DNA from 3 places in the Pantoea sp. X-Soil-OKNW-713 genome. Region 3 is predicted to be linked to each of the others. Evidence: predicted binding sites of a transcription regulator. Region 3 holds the regulator's gene; each other region holds the start of a gene.
What was found. The regulator sigma-54, encoded in region 3, starts transcription at its own class of promoters, with help from an activator protein. The targets are predictions, from matches to a motif close to GTTGGCACANNTTTCGCTNT.
Positions count from the first base shown of each region.

Region 1: a site for sigma-54 is predicted at 2,130-2,149, ahead of glnA (glutamate--ammonia ligase). Genes of this name have one in related genera too.
Region 2: a site for sigma-54 is predicted at 2,137-2,156, ahead of AC6I8R_RS18585 (gamma carbonic anhydrase family protein). Genes of this name have one in related genera too.

Region 1 is NZ_AP035995.1:4,342,767-4,348,440, forward strand. Features, by position in the region: gene typA (ribosome-dependent GTPase TypA) at 31-1,851, opposite strand; gene glnA (glutamate--ammonia ligase) at 2,296-3,705, shown strand; gene glnL (nitrogen regulation protein NR(II)) at 3,966-5,015, shown strand; gene glnG (nitrogen regulation protein NR(I)) at 5,023-5,674, shown strand, end outside.
Region 2 is NZ_AP035995.1:3,995,121-4,000,794, forward strand. Features, by position in the region: rRNA gene AC6I8R_RS18570 (23S ribosomal RNA) at 1-47, opposite strand, end outside; tRNA gene AC6I8R_RS18575 (tRNA-Glu) at 263-338, opposite strand; rRNA gene AC6I8R_RS18580 (16S ribosomal RNA) at 424-1,965, opposite strand; gene AC6I8R_RS18585 (gamma carbonic anhydrase family protein) at 2,432-2,986, shown strand; gene AC6I8R_RS18590 (DUF1488 family protein) at 2,953-3,210, opposite strand; gene aroE (shikimate dehydrogenase) at 3,207-4,025, opposite strand; gene tsaC (L-threonylcarbamoyladenylate synthase type 1 TsaC) at 4,029-4,604, opposite strand; gene AC6I8R_RS18605 (DNA topoisomerase family protein) at 4,610-5,155, opposite strand; gene smg (DUF494 family protein Smg) at 5,180-5,653, opposite strand; gene dprA (DNA-protecting protein DprA) at 5,625-5,674, opposite strand, start outside.
Region 3 is NZ_AP035995.1:565,423-571,096, reverse strand. Features, by position in the region: gene kdsD (arabinose-5-phosphate isomerase KdsD) at 1-103, shown strand, start outside; gene kdsC (3-deoxy-manno-octulosonate-8-phosphatase KdsC) at 117-683, shown strand; gene lptC (LPS export ABC transporter periplasmic protein LptC) at 680-1,258, shown strand; gene lptA (lipopolysaccharide ABC transporter substrate-binding protein LptA) at 1,227-1,781, shown strand; gene lptB (LPS export ABC transporter ATP-binding protein) at 1,787-2,512, shown strand; gene rpoN (RNA polymerase factor sigma-54) at 2,561-3,994, shown strand; gene hpf (ribosome hibernation promoting factor) at 4,016-4,303, shown strand; gene ptsN (PTS IIA-like nitrogen regulatory protein PtsN) at 4,478-4,960, shown strand; gene rapZ (RNase adapter RapZ) at 5,013-5,674, shown strand, end outside.

The sequences.
Region 1 (5,674 bases), 3.8 Mb from region 3:
CGCATTGCGGGGCTTTCTCTATATGTTCGCTTAGTCTTTGCTGCCGCGAGACGCACGCTTACGGTCGTTCTCGGTCAGGTGACGTTTACGAATACGGATTGACTGTGGAGTTACTTCTACCAGTTCGTCGTCATCGATGAACTCGATAGCCTGCTCCAGCGTCATTTTCACTGGCGGAACCAGAGTGGTCGCTTCGTCGGTACCTGACGCACGCATGTTGGTCAGTTTTTTACCGGTCAGGCAGTTTACGGTCAGGTCGTTAGAACGGCTGTGAATACCGATGATCTGGCCTTCATAAACTTCTGCACCGTGGCCGAGGAACAGCTTACCGCGATCCTGCAAACCGAACAGGGCGAAGGCTACCGCTTTACCCTGACCGTTCGAGATCAGTACGCCGTTCTGACGCTGACCCACTTCGCCCGGACGCACGTCGTCGTAGTGGCTGAAGGTGGAGTACAGCAGACCGGTACCTGAAGTCATGGTCATGAATTCGTTACGGAAGCCGATCAGGCCACGGCTTGGGATCACGTAGTCAAGGCGCACACGGCCTTTACCATCTGGATCCATGTTTTTCATGTCACCTTTACGCTCACCCATCGCCATCATCACAGAACCCTGGTGGGTTTCTTCGATGTCGAGGGTAACGTTTTCGAACGGCTCTTGTTTACGGCCTTCGAACTCACGGAAGATTACTTTCGGACGGGATACCGCCAGCTCGTAGCCTTCACGACGCATGTTTTCGATCAGTACGGACAGGTGCAGTTCACCACGACCTGAAACGCGGAAGGCGTCAGCATCAGCGGTTTCTTCAACGCGCAGCGCAACGTTGTGTACCAGTTCTTTGTTCAGACGCTCCAGAATCTGGCGCGAGGTCACGTACTTACCTTCTTTACCGCAGAACGGTGAGGTGTTGACGTTGAAGAACATGGTTACTGTCGGCTCGTCCACGCTCAGGGCTGGCAGCGCTTCCACATTCTGCGGATCACAGATGGTGTCAGAGATGTTCAGCTCACCCAGACCGGTGATCGCGATGATGTCGCCCGCTTCTGCCAGGTCGCTTTCGATACGTTCCAGACCGAGGTGGCCCAGCACTTTACCGACTTTACCGTTACGGGTTTTGCCTTCGCTGTCGATGATGGTAACTTGCTGGTTCGGCTTCACTTTACCGCGTTTGATGCGGCCGATACCGATAACACCCAGGTAGTTGTTGTAGTCCAGCTGAGAGATCTGCATCTGCAACGGCGCTTCGACTTCAACCTGCGGCGGAGAAACACGGTCAACAATCGCCTGATACAGCGGGGTCATGTCGTCCGCCATGTCGTTGTGATCCAGACCTGCGATACCATTCAGCGCAGAAGCGTAAATGATCGGGAAGTCCAGCTGTTCGTCAGTCGCATCAAGGTTAACGAACAGGTCAAATACCTGGTCAACCACCCAGTCCGGACGCGCGCCAGGACGGTCAACTTTGTTGATAACAACAATCGGCTTCAGGCCGTGAGCAAAGGCTTTTTTGGTTACGAAGCGAGTTTGCGGCATCGGGCCATCCATCGCATCGACAACCAGCAGCACCGAGTCCACCATGGACATCACGCGCTCAACTTCACCACCGAAGTCGGCGTGTCCCGGGGTATCAACGATGTTGATACGATAGTCATTCCATTTGATGGCGGTGTTTTTCGCGAGGATGGTGATTCCACGCTCTTTCTCCAAATCGTTGGAGTCCATTACGCGCTCAGTCGCTTCGGTACGGGCGTCAAAAGTACCGGACTGTTGCAGCAGTTTATCAACCAGGGTGGTCTTACCGTGGTCAACGTGCGCGATGATGGCGATGTTACGCAAATTTTCGGTCACAGCTTTGCCTCAGGCATTATAGAAATAGAAATAACGCGGTATTGTACACGGATTAAGCGGAAGACTGAACATGATCACAGATTTCGCCTAAAGTTTCTTACAGCGCTGGTTTTTAGCACCAATTGCGGTGCATTAATCTGCACTGCGATGGCATTTTGCACTGAAATGGTGCTTTTATTTGCCACAAAGGCACCATTTCAGTGCATCAAATCCATCCTGGTGCAGTCATCGACTCACGACAGGGCGCATCACAGCACGATTTTATCCGCTGTAATAAAGTTGGCACAGAATTCGCTTTAGTATTCTCAAGCGAAAACGACAGTTGCACAACGGTTGAAGAGCTTGCCGAGATCTTTGGTTAGGAGATGTCAGAACCCATGACACATTCCAGGCAACGAAGTTCTCTCACCACGACGACAATGACAATTTCCAGGAGAGTTGAGTATGTCCGCTGAACACGTTCTCTCGATGATGAACGAGCACGAAGTTAAGTTTGTTGACCTGCGTTTTACCGATACCAAAGGTAAAGAACAGCACGTTACTATCCCTGCTCACCAGGTTAACGCTGACTTCTTCGAAGAAGGCAAAATGTTCGATGGCTCCTCCATCGGTGGCTGGAAAGGCATTAACGAATCAGACATGGTACTGATGCCGGACGCAACCACTGCCGTTCTGGACCCGTTCTTCGAAGATCCGACGCTGATCATCCGTTGTGACATCCTTGAGCCAGGCACCATGCAGGGCTACGATCGCGACCCGCGTTCTATCGCCAAGCGCGCAGAAGACTTCCTGCGTTCTTCTGGTATCGCTGATACCGTTCTGTTCGGACCTGAGCCGGAATTCTTCCTGTTCGATGACATCCGTTTCGGTTCTTCAACTTCTGGTTCACACGTTGCTATCGACGATATCGAAGCAGCATGGAACACCGGTAAAGAATACGAAGGCGGCAACAAAGGTCACCGTCCGGCCATCAAAGGTGGTTACTTCCCGGTTCCGCCGGTTGACTCAGCTCAGGACATCCGTTCTGCTATGTGTCTGACCATGGAGCAGATGGGTCTGGTGGTTGAAGCTCATCACCACGAAGTGGCAACTGCTGGTCAGAACGAAGTGGCAACCCGCTTCAACACCATGACCAAAAAAGCTGACGAAATTCAGATCTACAAATACGTTGTTCACAACGTTGCTCACGCTTACGGCAAAACTGCAACCTTCATGCCGAAGCCGATGTTCGGTGACAACGGTTCAGGTATGCACTGCCACATGTCTCTGTCTAAAGGCGGCGTGAACCTGTTCTCTGGCGACAAATACGGCGGCCTGTCTGAAACTGCTCTGTTCTACATCGGCGGTATCATCAAGCACGCTAAAGCCATCAACGCCCTGGCTAACCCGACCACCAACTCTTACAAGCGTCTGGTCCCAGGCTACGAAGCTCCGGTAATGCTGGCTTACTCTGCCCGTAACCGTTCTGCTTCAATCCGTATCCCGGTTGTTGCCAGCCCGAAAGCACGTCGTATTGAAGCGCGCTTCCCGGACCCGGCTGCTAACCCGTACCTGGCATTCACCGCGCTGCTGATGGCTGGCCTCGACGGCATCATCAACAAGATCCACCCGGGCGATGCGATGGACAAAAACCTGTATGACCTGCCGCCGGAAGAAGAAGCTGAGATTCCAAAAGTGGCTGGTTCACTGGAAGAAGCGCTGAACTGCCTGAACGAAGACCGCGAGTTCCTGACCCGTGGTGGCGTGTTCACCGACGACGCTATCGACGCGTACATCGAACTGCGTAAGTCTGAAAACGACCGCGTTCGCATGACTCCGCACCCGGTAGAGTTCGAGCTGTACTACAGCGTGTAATTAATTAAATATTCCGCGGATTTCGTGTTGCAGCAAGGCGGCAACCGAATGAATCCCGGGGAGCTGAGATAGCTCAGTGACCCAGGTGAGTGAGAGCAGCCAACGCGGCTGCGGCACGAAAGACGCTGAAGATTTTTTGTTGCCGTGGAAACTTTCAGCCCATCTTCGGATGGGCTTTTTTCTCCACGAATTCATCGTTCAAATTACGGTTTTTACAACCAAAGGCTATAATGCACTAAATCAGTGCAGAGGAACGCTGTATGGCAACTGGCACGCTGCCCGATGCGGGGCAGATTCTCAACTCCCTGATAAACAGTATTTTGCTGGTTGATAATGAATTAGTTATTCATTACGCCAATCCGGCGGCACAGCAATTACTGGCGCAGAGTTCACGGAAATTATTTGGCACGCCGTTACCTGAATTAACCGGCTATTTTTCGCTGAATATTGAGGTTATGCGCGAGAGTCTTGAGGCCGGCCAGGGCTTTACGGACAGCGAAGTGACCTTAGTGGTGGATGGCCGCGCGCATATTATGTCGCTCACGGCGCAACGTCTGCCCGATGGCTTAATTTTGCTGGAAATGGCGCCGATGGATAATCAACGCCGCCTCAGTCAGGAACAAATTCAGCATGCTCAGCAGGTCGCCGCCCGCGATTTAGTACGTGGTCTGGCACATGAAATTAAAAACCCGCTGGGGGGTTTGCGTGGTGCCGCGCAATTACTATCTCGCGCCCTACCCGACCCTTCGCTGAATGAATATACCAAGGTCATTATTGAGCAAGCCGATCGACTGAGAAATCTGGTAGATCGTTTGCTTGGCCCTCAGCAGCCTGGTTTGCATGTCACTCAAAGCATTCATCAGGTGGCTGAACGCGTGGTCAATCTGGTGTCGATGGAGTTGCCGGATAACGTTTCGCTGGTGCGTGATTACGACCCCAGCCTGCCGGAGTTGCCACACGACCCGGATCAAATCGAACAAGTTCTGCTGAATGTAGTACGCAACGCGCTTCAGGCGTTGGGTGAAGAAGGCGGCACAATTATTATCCGCACCCGCACCGCGTTCCAGTTAACGCTGCATGGTGTGCGATATCGTCTGGTGGCACGCATTGATATTGAAGATGATGGCCCAGGCATTCCGGCTCAACTGCAGGATACGCTGTTCTATCCGATGGTGAGTGGGCGCGAAGGCGGCACCGGTTTAGGTCTGTCGATTGCCCGCAGTCTGATCGATCAGCATTCAGGAAAAATAGAATTTAACAGTTGGCCTGGTCACACCGAATTCTCGGTTTACCTGCCTATTCGCCAGTGAGGTTTCTATGCAACGAGGGATAGTCTGGATCGTCGATGACGATAGCTCCATCCGCTGGGTGCTTGAACGTGCGCTCACTGGAGCCGGTTTGAGCTGTGCAACGTTTGACAGCGGCAACGAGGTGCTGGAAGCGCTCTCAACCAAAACCCCAGATGTTTTACTGTCAGATATTCGTATGCCAGGCATGGACGGATTGGCATTGCTGAAACAAATCAAACAGCGCCATCCGATGCTGCCGGTCATCATTATGACGGCGCACTCCGATCTTGATGCCGCCGTCAGTGCTTATCAGCAGGGTGCTTTTGATTACCTGCCAAAGCCATTTGATATTGATGAAGCGGTCGCATTGGTAGAACGCGCCATCAGCCACTATCAGGAGCAGCAGCAGCCGCGCAATCAACCGGTAAGCGGTCCGACGACCGATATTATCGGTGAAGCGCCAGCGATGCAGGATGTGTTTCGCATTATTGGCCGTCTGTCGCGTTCTTCTATCAGCGTGCTGATTAACGGTGAATCCGGGACCGGTAAAGAACTGGTGGCGCATGCCCTGCATCGCCATAGCCCGCGCGCTAAAGCCCCCTTTATCGCGCTGAACATGGCGGCGATTCCCAAAGATTTGATTGAGTCTGAGCTGTTTGGTCATGAGAAAGGCGCATTTA
Region 2 (5,674 bases), 3.4 Mb from region 3:
GCCTCTGACTGCCAGGGCATCCACCGTGTACGCTTAGTCGCTTAACCTCACAACCCACAGACGTTTTGCAACGCATGCAGACTGCAAGCATTTGAGAGACTCGAACACATCGTTTTCATTTCTTATTACGGAGAAATGAAACAACGTGTCGTTTCAAATTTTCAGCTTGTTCCGGATTGTTAAAGAGCAAATACTTCGCAGCATGCTGAATCAGCACACTCTGAAGTATCGTGGGTAACGCCTTTCACTCATTACCAGCAAGTGGCGTCCCCTAGGGGATTCGAACCCCTGTTACCGCCGTGAAAGGGCGGTGTCCTGGGCCTCTAGACGAAGGGGACACAGGGGGTGTCGTCGTCAAGACGGCTTGCTCATGACTTTTATCAGACAATCTGTGTGAGCACTTCGAAGGAAAGTATCTTCAGGTAAGGAGGTGATCCAACCGCAGGTTCCCCTACGGTTACCTTGTTACGACTTCACCCCAGTCATGAATCACAAAGTGGTAAGCGCCCTCCCGAAGGTTAAGCTACCTACTTCTTTTGCAACCCACTCCCATGGTGTGACGGGCGGTGTGTACAAGGCCCGGGAACGTATTCACCGTAGCATTCTGATCTACGATTACTAGCGATTCCGACTTCATGGAGTCGAGTTGCAGACTCCAATCCGGACTACGACGCACTTTATGAGGTCCGCTTGCTCTCGCGAGGTCGCTTCTCTTTGTATGCGCCATTGTAGCACGTGTGTAGCCCTGGCCGTAAGGGCCATGATGACTTGACGTCATCCCCACCTTCCTCCGGTTTATCACCGGCAGTCTCCTTTGAGTTCCCGACCGAATCGCTGGCAACAAAGGATAAGGGTTGCGCTCGTTGCGGGACTTAACCCAACATTTCACAACACGAGCTGACGACAGCCATGCAGCACCTGTCTCAGAGTTCCCGAAGGCACTAAGGCATCTCTGCCAAATTCTCTGGATGTCAAGGCCAGGTAAGGTTCTTCGCGTTGCATCGAATTAAACCACATGCTCCACCGCTTGTGCGGGCCCCCGTCAATTCATTTGAGTTTTAACCTTGCGGCCGTACTCCCCAGGCGGTCGACTTAACGCGTTAGCTCCGGAAGCCACGCCTCAAGGGCACAACCTCCAAGTCGACATCGTTTACAGCGTGGACTACCAGGGTATCTAATCCTGTTTGCTCCCCACGCTTTCGCACCTGAGCGTCAGTCTTTGTCCAGGGGGCCGCCTTCGCCACCGGTATTCCTCCAGATCTCTACGCATTTCACCGCTACACCTGGAATTCTACCCCCCTCTACAAGACTCTAGCCTGCCAGTTTCGAATGCAGTTCCCAGGTTAAGCCCGGGGATTTCACATCCGACTTGACAGACCGCCTGCGTGCGCTTTACGCCCAGTAATTCCGATTAACGCTTGCACCCTCCGTATTACCGCGGCTGCTGGCACGGAGTTAGCCGGTGCTTCTTCTGCGGGTAACGTCAATGACGATGCGTATTAAACATCATCCCTTCCTCCCCGCTGAAAGTACTTTACAACCCGAAGGCCTTCTTCATACACGCGGCATGGCTGCATCAGGCTTGCGCCCATTGTGCAATATTCCCCACTGCTGCCTCCCGTAGGAGTCTGGACCGTGTCTCAGTTCCAGTGTGGCTGGTCATCCTCTCAGACCAGCTAGGGATCGTCGCCTAGGTGAGCCGTTACCCCACCTACTAGCTAATCCCATCTGGGTTCATCCGATGGTGTGAGGCCCGAAGGTCCCCCACTTTGGTCTTGCGACGTTATGCGGTATTAGCTACCGTTTCCAGTAGTTATCCCCCTCCATCGGGCAGATCCCCAGACATTACTCACCCGTCCGCCACTCGTCACCCAAGGAGCAAGCTCCTCTGTGCTACCGTTCGACTTGCATGTGTTAGGCCTGCCGCCAGCGTTCAATCTGAGCCATGATCAAACTCTTCAATTTAAAGTTTGATGCTCAAAGAATTAAACTTCGTAATGAATTACGTGTTCACTCTTGAGACTTGATATTTTTTAAGTCCGTAGACTTTTGATATCAATCCTGCGAGTGCCCACACAGATTGTCTGATAAATTGTTAAAGAGCAGTGCGAACAGCGGGTTAACCGTCTGTCGCGAGGTGGCGTATATTACGCTTTCCTCCTTCAGAGTCAATCTCTTTTTCGAGATTTTTCTCTGGCGGGATGAATCACTTCGTCCCTCGCTGACCGTCTGCGTTGCCGCTTTGCCGTGTCAGTGGAGGCGCATTATAGGGATCCGAATTTTTTGCACAACCCCTTTTTTCGATCTTTTTATTCGAGTGGCGAGTTTTCATCCTTTCTGCTGAGATCACGAACGATCCGCTCAAAAATCAGCTTGTCTGCCGCCCTGATCGCGCTCAGGCTAGGGATAAATGAGTAAAAGGAGAAAGATCATGTCAACAGCCTTACGTCCCTATAAAAGCAGCTACCCACAAATTGGCGATCGGGTAATGATCGATAAAAGCAGCGTTGTGGTCGGCGATGTCATCATGGGAGACGATGTCAGTATCTGGCCACTGGTCGCGATTCGCGGAGATGTGAATCAGGTGATCATTGGCGCGCGCACCAACATTCAGGATGGCAGCGTACTTCATGTCACGCATAAATCAGCCAGCAACCCGACAGGCTATCCGCTGGTGATTGGAGAAGACGTTACCGTCGGCCATAAAGCCATGTTGCATGGCTGTACCATTGGTGATCGTGTTCTGGTTGGCATGGGTTCGATTCTGCTGGACGGCGTAATAGTAGAAGAAGATGTGATGATTGGGGCAGGTAGCCTGGTTCCCCCCGGAAAACGCCTGGAAAGTGGCTACCTCTATTTAGGCAGCCCGGTGAAGCAAATTCGGCCACTGAATGAAGCCGAGATTGAGGGATTGCGTTACTCGGCAAACAACTATGTTGGCTGGAAAAATGATTATCTTGCGCAGGAAAGCCAGACCCAACCTTGAGGATCGACTTCATCATCCAGGATAAGCTGTTCGGCTTCATCTTCCAGATCCCAGCGATTGGCGCTAAACAGCGCCATCGCTTCCCCCTCGCCGAATCTGTAATGCAGTTCATCCGCCGAGATCGCACACATCAGTCCCATACCGTTGACCTGTACAGGGAAACATATCGCCAGACGCGCCTGATCCCACTCTTCGCGATCAGGGAACTGGATAGCCTGATTCACGACTGCATCGCTTCTTTTAACTGTTTAATGACAGGCGCGATTTCTGGCATCACACCATGCCACAACTGAAAAGCATGCGCCGCCTGCCCCACCAGCATGCCTAACCCATCGGCGAGTTGCTGCGCTCCGTGTTGCTGACACCAGAGCAAGAATGGCGTCAGACCTTGTTGGTAGAACATGTCATAGCAACGAGTATGGTGAGAAATCAATGAAACCGGTAATGGCGGCACTTTACCCTCCACTCCGCTGGAGGTGGCGTTCACAATCAGATCGAATGACTGCCCCGCCAGTGCCTCGAAACCACAGGCATGGATGGCACCGCTGTGGCGGAAGATTTCTGCCAGCAACTCTGCCTTTTCAACCGTTCTATTTGTGACCGTGAGTGAACAACCTAATGAAAGCAGAGGCAAAATGACACCACGCGCCGCGCCACCCGCTCCCACCAGCAATACACGATCGCCAGGGCGGATCATGTCCAGTCGTTCAAGATCGCTCAGTAAACCAATGCCATCGGTGTTATCACCAATAATCTGCCCCTGCGCATCTTTCTTCAACGTATTGACTGCGCCGGAAAGCGCAGCGCGCTCACTGAGCTCATCCGCAAACTCCCACGCCTGTTCTTTGAAAGGCAAGGTCACATTGGCGCCCTTCCCTCCTGATGCAAAGAACTCGCTAATGGCCTGTGGGAACCCATCCAATGGCGCACATATCCGGCCATAGCGGTGATCGATACCCGTTTGCTCAGCGAACAGACGATGAATAAAAGGCGATTTGCTGTGCGCGATTGGGTTCCCAAAAACGGCAAAGTTGTCCATAAATTAGCCCTGACGGATAAGTTCGCCGCTGATCACATCGCGGATTTCTGAAGGATTAAGACGGCCCCCGGTTTCTCCCACCAGCACCGGAAATTCCGCGCCGAATTGCTGAGCGACCTCAGCTGCGGTGCGGCAAGGCGACTCGCCGGACAGATTGGCGCTGGTTGAAACCAGTGGTTTACCAAAACGCCGACACAGCGCCTGTACATCAGGGTGATCACTAACACGAATCGCCAACGAGTCAAAACGTCCGGTTAACCAACGTGGCGTATGTGGCGACGCCGGAACCACATAAGTCACCGGCCCAGGCCAGCTGGCAAACATACGCTCACGCTGCACCACCGAAAGCTCCTGATCGGCCACATACGGTTCCAGCTGGGCATAGTCAGCAGCAATCAGGATCAGTCCTTTCTCAACCGGGCGCTGTTTCAATGCCAACAGTGACATCACCGCGCTTTCACTATCCGGGTCACACCCCAGACCAAAGACCGCCTCAGTGGGATAAGCGATAACCGCCTGCTGTTGCAGTTGTTCAATACAGAAATCGACACTGCCCGGTAAAGCATGTTGTTGCGTCATAGTCATCAGTTGTCCTGCACTACGGGTTTGCCGCAGCACTTACTGGCGCAGAAACGTTTCATGCCCTGCGCGGTTTTCTTTTCAATTAATAAAGGGAACTGACAGTGCGGGCAAACACCTTCAACAGGCGTCGCGTTCACGGCAAACTGGCAGTCGGGATAGCGATCACAGGCATGAAAAGTTTTGCCATAACGCGAGCGGCGCTGCACCAGCTTGCCACTTTGACACTGTGGGCAAGCGATCGCGGTCTCATCAGGCTTATCGATCGTTTCGGTGTAATCACATTCAGGATAGTGGCTACAACCAACAAACATACCAAACCGCCCCTGACGCAGTACTTTATCAGCACCACATTGTGGACAGGCATGTCCCTCCAGCACTTTGACAATATGACCGTCACCCTGATTTTTCAGCGGGCGAATATAGTCGCAGGTTGGATAGTTGACGCACCCAAGGAATGGGCCATGTTTGCCGGCACGTATCACTAATTCTGCCCCGCAAGCGGGGCATGGGTCGTGTTTACGCACGGTAAAAAGTGCTGATTTACTCATATAACCCGATGCATTAATCGCAAATTAATGCAGCATACCTTCATTGACGTCGAATAACAGTTCTTCCATCTGCTGGTAGGCATTTTCACATCCGGGGATGTTGAACAACACCATCAGCACCACCCATTTGAGATCTTCCAGATCAAAATCGAGGGTATCGAGTGCCATCACTCGTTCGATAACCATTTCGCGTGTTTCCATATTCAGCACCTGGATCTGTTCCAGGAACAGAATAAAACCGCGGCATTCAGCATCTAAACGCTGGCCCTCTTCTTCCGTGTAGATACGCATTGAGAGCGGGTCGTTCGCCAGCAATACCGGCGCAACCAAGCCATCCTGGTAATCAGCCAGTCTCTCAAGCCAATTCAACGCATTATAGATATCTTCACGATGAAAACCGGCATCGGTTAAATCATCGGTCAGTTTATCCTGGTCAACGCGCATTTCGGCTTCGTTATGGATATAGGTCTCAAACAAGTACATAAGTACGTCGAACATGGCATGCCCTCCTTAATCGGA
Region 3 (5,674 bases):
TCTGATGCAAAACAAAAACATCACTGCGCTGCTGGTGGCCGATGACGATCGCCTGCTCGGTGTGGTACATATGCATGACATGCTGCGCGCTGGCGTTGTCTGAACAGGAAAAGAACATGAGTGTTGAAACAGCTGCGATCGAGACCTGCTATGGTCCGGTGAGCGCAGAAGTGATGGCGCGCGCAGCGCAGATCCGCCTGCTGATTTGTGATGTGGACGGCGTAATGTCAGACGGCCTGATTTATATGGGCAACAGCGGCGAAGAACTGAAAGCTTTCAACGTGCGCGATGGCTATGGCATTCGTTGCCTGCTGACCTCCGGCATTGAAGTGGCTATTATTACCGGCCGCAATGCCAAACTGATGGAAGATCGCTGCAAAACCCTCGGCATTACGCATCTTTACCAGGGACAATCGGATAAGCTTTTGGCCTGGCGCGAACTCCTGGATAAACTGTCATTATCTGCGGAACAGGTGGCGTATATCGGTGATGACCTGATCGACTGGCCGGTAATGGCCCGCGTGGGTCTGAGTGTAGCGGTCGCCGATGCGCACCCGATTCTGTTGCCGCGCGCGCATTACGTCACCCGCATTGCCGGTGGCCGCGGTGCGGTACGTGAACTTTGCGATCTGATCTTAATGGCGCAGAACAAATTTGAGGATGCCAAAGGGCAATCAGTATGAGTAAAAGCAGGCGTTGGATAACGCTGATTCTGGCCCTAATCGCTCTGGTGCTGATTGGCTGGAATCTTACCAACCAGGATGAGAGCAAAGCGCCGGTTACCACCAACGACCAGGAGCCGACTTACACCAGTTCGACTTCTCACACCGTGGTGTACAATCCAGACGGTGCGCTGGCCTACAAACTGATTTCGGATAAAGTGACCTACTTTGCTGCCGATGAACTGAGCTGGTTCGATAATCCGGTGATGACCACTTACGACGTGAATAAAATTCCGACATGGTCTGTGCGCGCCGATAAGGCAAAGCTCACCAAAGATCGTATGCTTTATCTTTACGGCCACGTTGAAGTGAACACCCTGACGCAGGATTCGGAGCTGGAACGCATTAAAACCGATAATGCGGTGGTCAATCTCGTCACCCAGGATGTTACCTCAGACGATCAGGTCACCCTTTATGGCCGCAGTTTTAACTCTACTGGCATGAAGATGCGCGGCAACTTACGGACGAAAAATGCCCAGTTGATTGAAAAGGTCAAATCCTCCTATGAAATCCAAAATGAAAAACAACAGCCTTAAATTACTGCTGGTCAGCGCCCTGTTAGCCACCAGCTTGCCCGCTCTGGCATTAACCGGGGATTCTGACAAACCCGTGAATATCGATTCAGAGAATCAGTCGCTGGATCTGCAAGGCAATGTCGCTACCTTTACCGGCAACGTCATCGTGACTCAGGGATCGATCAAGATCACCGCCGACAAAGTCGTCGTCACTCGCCCGGGTGGTGACAGCAAAAAAACCATCGTTGATGCCTGGGGCAACCCGGCAACCTTTTATCAGATGCAGGACAACGGTAAGCCGGTACAGGGTCATGCGGCCAAATTGCACTATGAACTGGCGAATGACTTTGTTGAGCTGACGGGTAACGCCTACATTGAACAGTTGGATAGCAATATCAAAGGCGATCGCATCACCTATCTGGTGAAAGAACAGAAAATGCAGGCCTACAGTCAGGGCCAGAGCAAACGCGTGACCACCGTGCTGGTGCCGTCGCAGTTGCAGGACAAAAACGGTTCATCCCAGAGCCAAAAGAAGAGTAACTAATTTCTATGGCCACACTGATCGCTGAAAACCTGGCGAAAGCCTACAAAGGCCGCCGCGTGGTAGAAGACGTTAGCCTGCAAGTTAAATCCGGCGAAATTGTCGGATTGCTTGGCCCCAACGGGGCCGGTAAAACCACCACCTTCTACATGGTGGTCGGAATTGTGCCGCGCGATGCCGGTCGTATTGTGATTGATGATGAAGACATCAGCATTCTGCCGCTGCATGCGCGTGCACGTCGCGGCATTGGTTATCTGCCGCAGGAAGCCTCGATTTTCCGTCGCCTCAGCGTTTACGACAACCTGATGGCCGTATTGCAGATCCGTGACGATCTCAGCGAAGAGCAGCGTCAGGATCGAGCCAACGAACTGATGGAAGAGTTCCACATCGAACACCTGCGTGACAGCATGGGTCAGGCACTCTCCGGCGGTGAACGCCGTCGTGTCGAGATTGCCCGCGCGCTGGCTGCCAATCCTAAGTTTATCCTGCTGGATGAGCCTTTTGCCGGTGTTGACCCGATTTCCGTCATTGATATCAAGAAGATCATTGAACATCTGCGCGACAGTGGGTTGGGTGTGCTGATTACCGACCACAACGTACGCGAAACCCTTGCCGTTTGTGAACGCGCTTACATCGTCAGCCAGGGGCATCTGATTGCTCACGGCACACCCGATGAAATACTTGCAGATGAGCAGGTTAAGCGTGTTTATTTGGGCGAAGAGTTCAGACTCTGATAAGGTGTCGGAACCTCCGACGTTTGCTTAGGAAATTCAATCCGGATTATGAAGCAAGGTTTGCAACTCAGGCTCAGCCAACAGCTGGCGATGACACCCCAGTTGCAGCAGGCAATTCGCTTGCTGCAACTCTCTACGCTTGAACTCCAGCAGGAATTACAACTGGCGCTGGAAAGCAACCCATTGCTCGAACAATCAGAACTCCATGAAGAAGTAGACGCGCGCGAATATCAGGAAAGTGAAGCCCTCGACACCCGCGAGGCGCTGGAACAAAAGGACATGCCGGAAGAGCTGCCGCTCGATGCAACCTGGGATGAAATCTACACCGCCGGAACGCCTTCCGGTACGGGTACCGATTACCAGGATGATGAGCTGCCGGTCTATCAGGGCGAAACCACGCAGTCGTTGCAGGATTATCTGATGTGGCAGGTTGAGCTGACACCGTTCACCGATACCGACCGCGCCATTGCGACTTCGATTGTCGATGCCATTGACGACACCGGTTATCTCACCGTGACGCTCCAGGATATTTGCGACAGCATCGGTGATGAAGAACTGACGCTGGAAGAAGTGGAAGCGGTATTGAAACGCGTACAGCGTTTTGATCCGGTCGGCGTTGGCGCACGCGATTTGCGCGATTGCCTGCTGGTGCAGCTGTCCCAATATGCCGCCGATACGCCGATGCTGGCGGAAGCACGGTTGATTGTGAGCGATCATCTTGATCTGCTGGCCAATCACGATTTCCGTAGCCTGATGCGCATGACGCGTCTGAAAGAAGATGTGCTGAAAGAGGCAATGTTGCTGATTCAGTCGCTTGATCCGCGCCCAGGTCAGTCGGTCAACACCAGCGAGCCTGAGTATGTCATCCCGGATGTGCTGGTACGCAAGGTCGGCACCCGCTGGACAGTTGAGCTAAATGCCGACAGCGTACCGCGTCTCAAAATTAATCAGCACTACGCGGCGATGGGCGGTGCGGCGCGTAATGACAGCGACAGCCAGTTTATCCGCAGCAATTTACAGGAAGCCAAATGGCTGATTAAGAGCCTGGAGAGCCGTAACGACACGCTGCTGAAAGTGACTCGTTGTATTGTCGAGCAGCAGCAGGCGTTTTTTGAACAGGGCGAGGAGTACATGCGTCCGATGGTGCTGGCGGATATCGCCCAGGCCGTGGATATGCATGAATCCACCATTTCCCGTGTTACCACGCAGAAGTACTTGCATAGCCCGCGTGGCATCTTTGAACTGAAATATTTTTTCTCCAGTCATGTGAATACCGAAGGTGGCGGTGAAGCCTCCTCGACGGCAATTCGTGCGTTGGTGAAAAAATTGATCTCTGCGGAAAATCCCGCAAAACCCTTGAGCGACAGCAAACTGACCTCCATGTTATCTGAACAGGGCATCATGGTGGCCCGCCGTACGGTTGCTAAGTATCGCGAGTCTTTGTCCATCCCGCCCTCGAATCAGCGCAAGCAGCTGGTTTGAATGTATTGAGAAGGAAGACCTATGCAAATAAACCTTACCGGACTGAATGTAGAGATTACCGAGCCGCTGCGCGAATTTGTAAATAGCAAATTTGCCAAACTGGAACACTATTTTGATCGGATTAATCAGGTCTATATTGTTCTGAAAGTGGAAAAGGTAACGCAGATTGCTGATGCAACACTGCATGTGAACGGCGGTGAATTGCACGCGACATCGGAAGCGGAAGACATGTACGCGGCGATTGACGGATTGATCGACAAGCTTTCCCGTCAGTTGACCAAACATAAAGATAAACTGAAAAAACACTAACCTTCACGCTTGCAGAGTACTGATAGGTTCGGTACTCAGAGCACAGAATGGGGCGGGCTGACCGCCCCGTTTTGTCATCTGCGCAAGCGCCAACAGGAGACACTGCATTTTTCCCGTGATAAGGGGTAAAGTGGGTGATCCTCGCGGCTATGTGAACTCGCAAGTGAAACGATGATGAACAACGATCTGACACTGGAATTGAGCTCGGTCCTTACGCTGGACTGCACCCGCAGCGGCGTACACTGCCAGAGTAAAAAACGTGCGCTGGAAATAATCAGCGAACTGGCAGCCAAACAGCTCAATCTGCCTCACCAGACGCTTTTCGAAGCGATCCTCACCCGTGAACGCATGGGCAGTACCGGTATTGGCAATGGTATTGCCATTCCACATGGCAAACTGGAGGAGGACACGCTGCGCGCCGTAGGCGTGTTCATTAGCCTCGATCAACCTATCGCTTTTGACGCGGTGGATAACCAGCCTGTGGACCTGCTGTTTGCGCTACTGGTGCCCGCAGACCAGTGTAAAACCCATCTGCATACATTATCGCTGGTGGCAAAACGTCTGGCAGATAAAACCGTCTGTCGCCGTCTGCGCGCTGCGCAGAGCGATGAAGAACTCTATGCCATTATCACAGAAGCGCAGGAAGACCACTCTTAAGCGACAGATACTTTTACCGGCCAATGCGCCGGTTTAAAACGGGAGAAATGTGATGGTGCTGATGATCGTTAGCGGTCGGTCAGGCTCAGGAAAATCAGTCGCGTTGCGTGCGCTTGAGGACATGGGGTTTTACTGTGTCGATAACCTGCCAGTGGTATTGCTGCCAGAACTGGCCAATACCTTAAGCGAACGCAACATCTCTGCTGCCGTCAGTATCGACGTGCGCAATATGCCGGAATCACCGGAGATTTTCGAAACCGCGCTTAACAACCTGCCGGACTCGTTTTCGCCACAGTTGCTGTTCCTCGACGCCGATCGCAACACGCTGATCCGTCGCTACAGCGACACACGTCGCCTGCATCCACTCTCCAGTAAGAATTTGTCACTGGAAAGCGCGATTGATGAGGAGAGCGACCTACTTGAACCACTGCGTTCACGGGCCGACCTGATCATTGATACCTCCGAGATGTCGGTGCATGAGTTGGCTGAAATGCTACGCACCCGTCTGCTGGGTAAACGCGAACGCGAGCTGACGATGGTGTTTGAATCCTTTGGCTTCAAGCATGGTATTCCGATTGATGCCGATTATGTGTTTGATGTGCGTTTTCTGCCTAACCCACACTGGGACCCAAAACTGCGTCCGATGACCGGCCTTGATCGCCCGGTGGCCGCGTTCCTCGACCGGCATACTGAAGTGCACAACTTTATCTATCA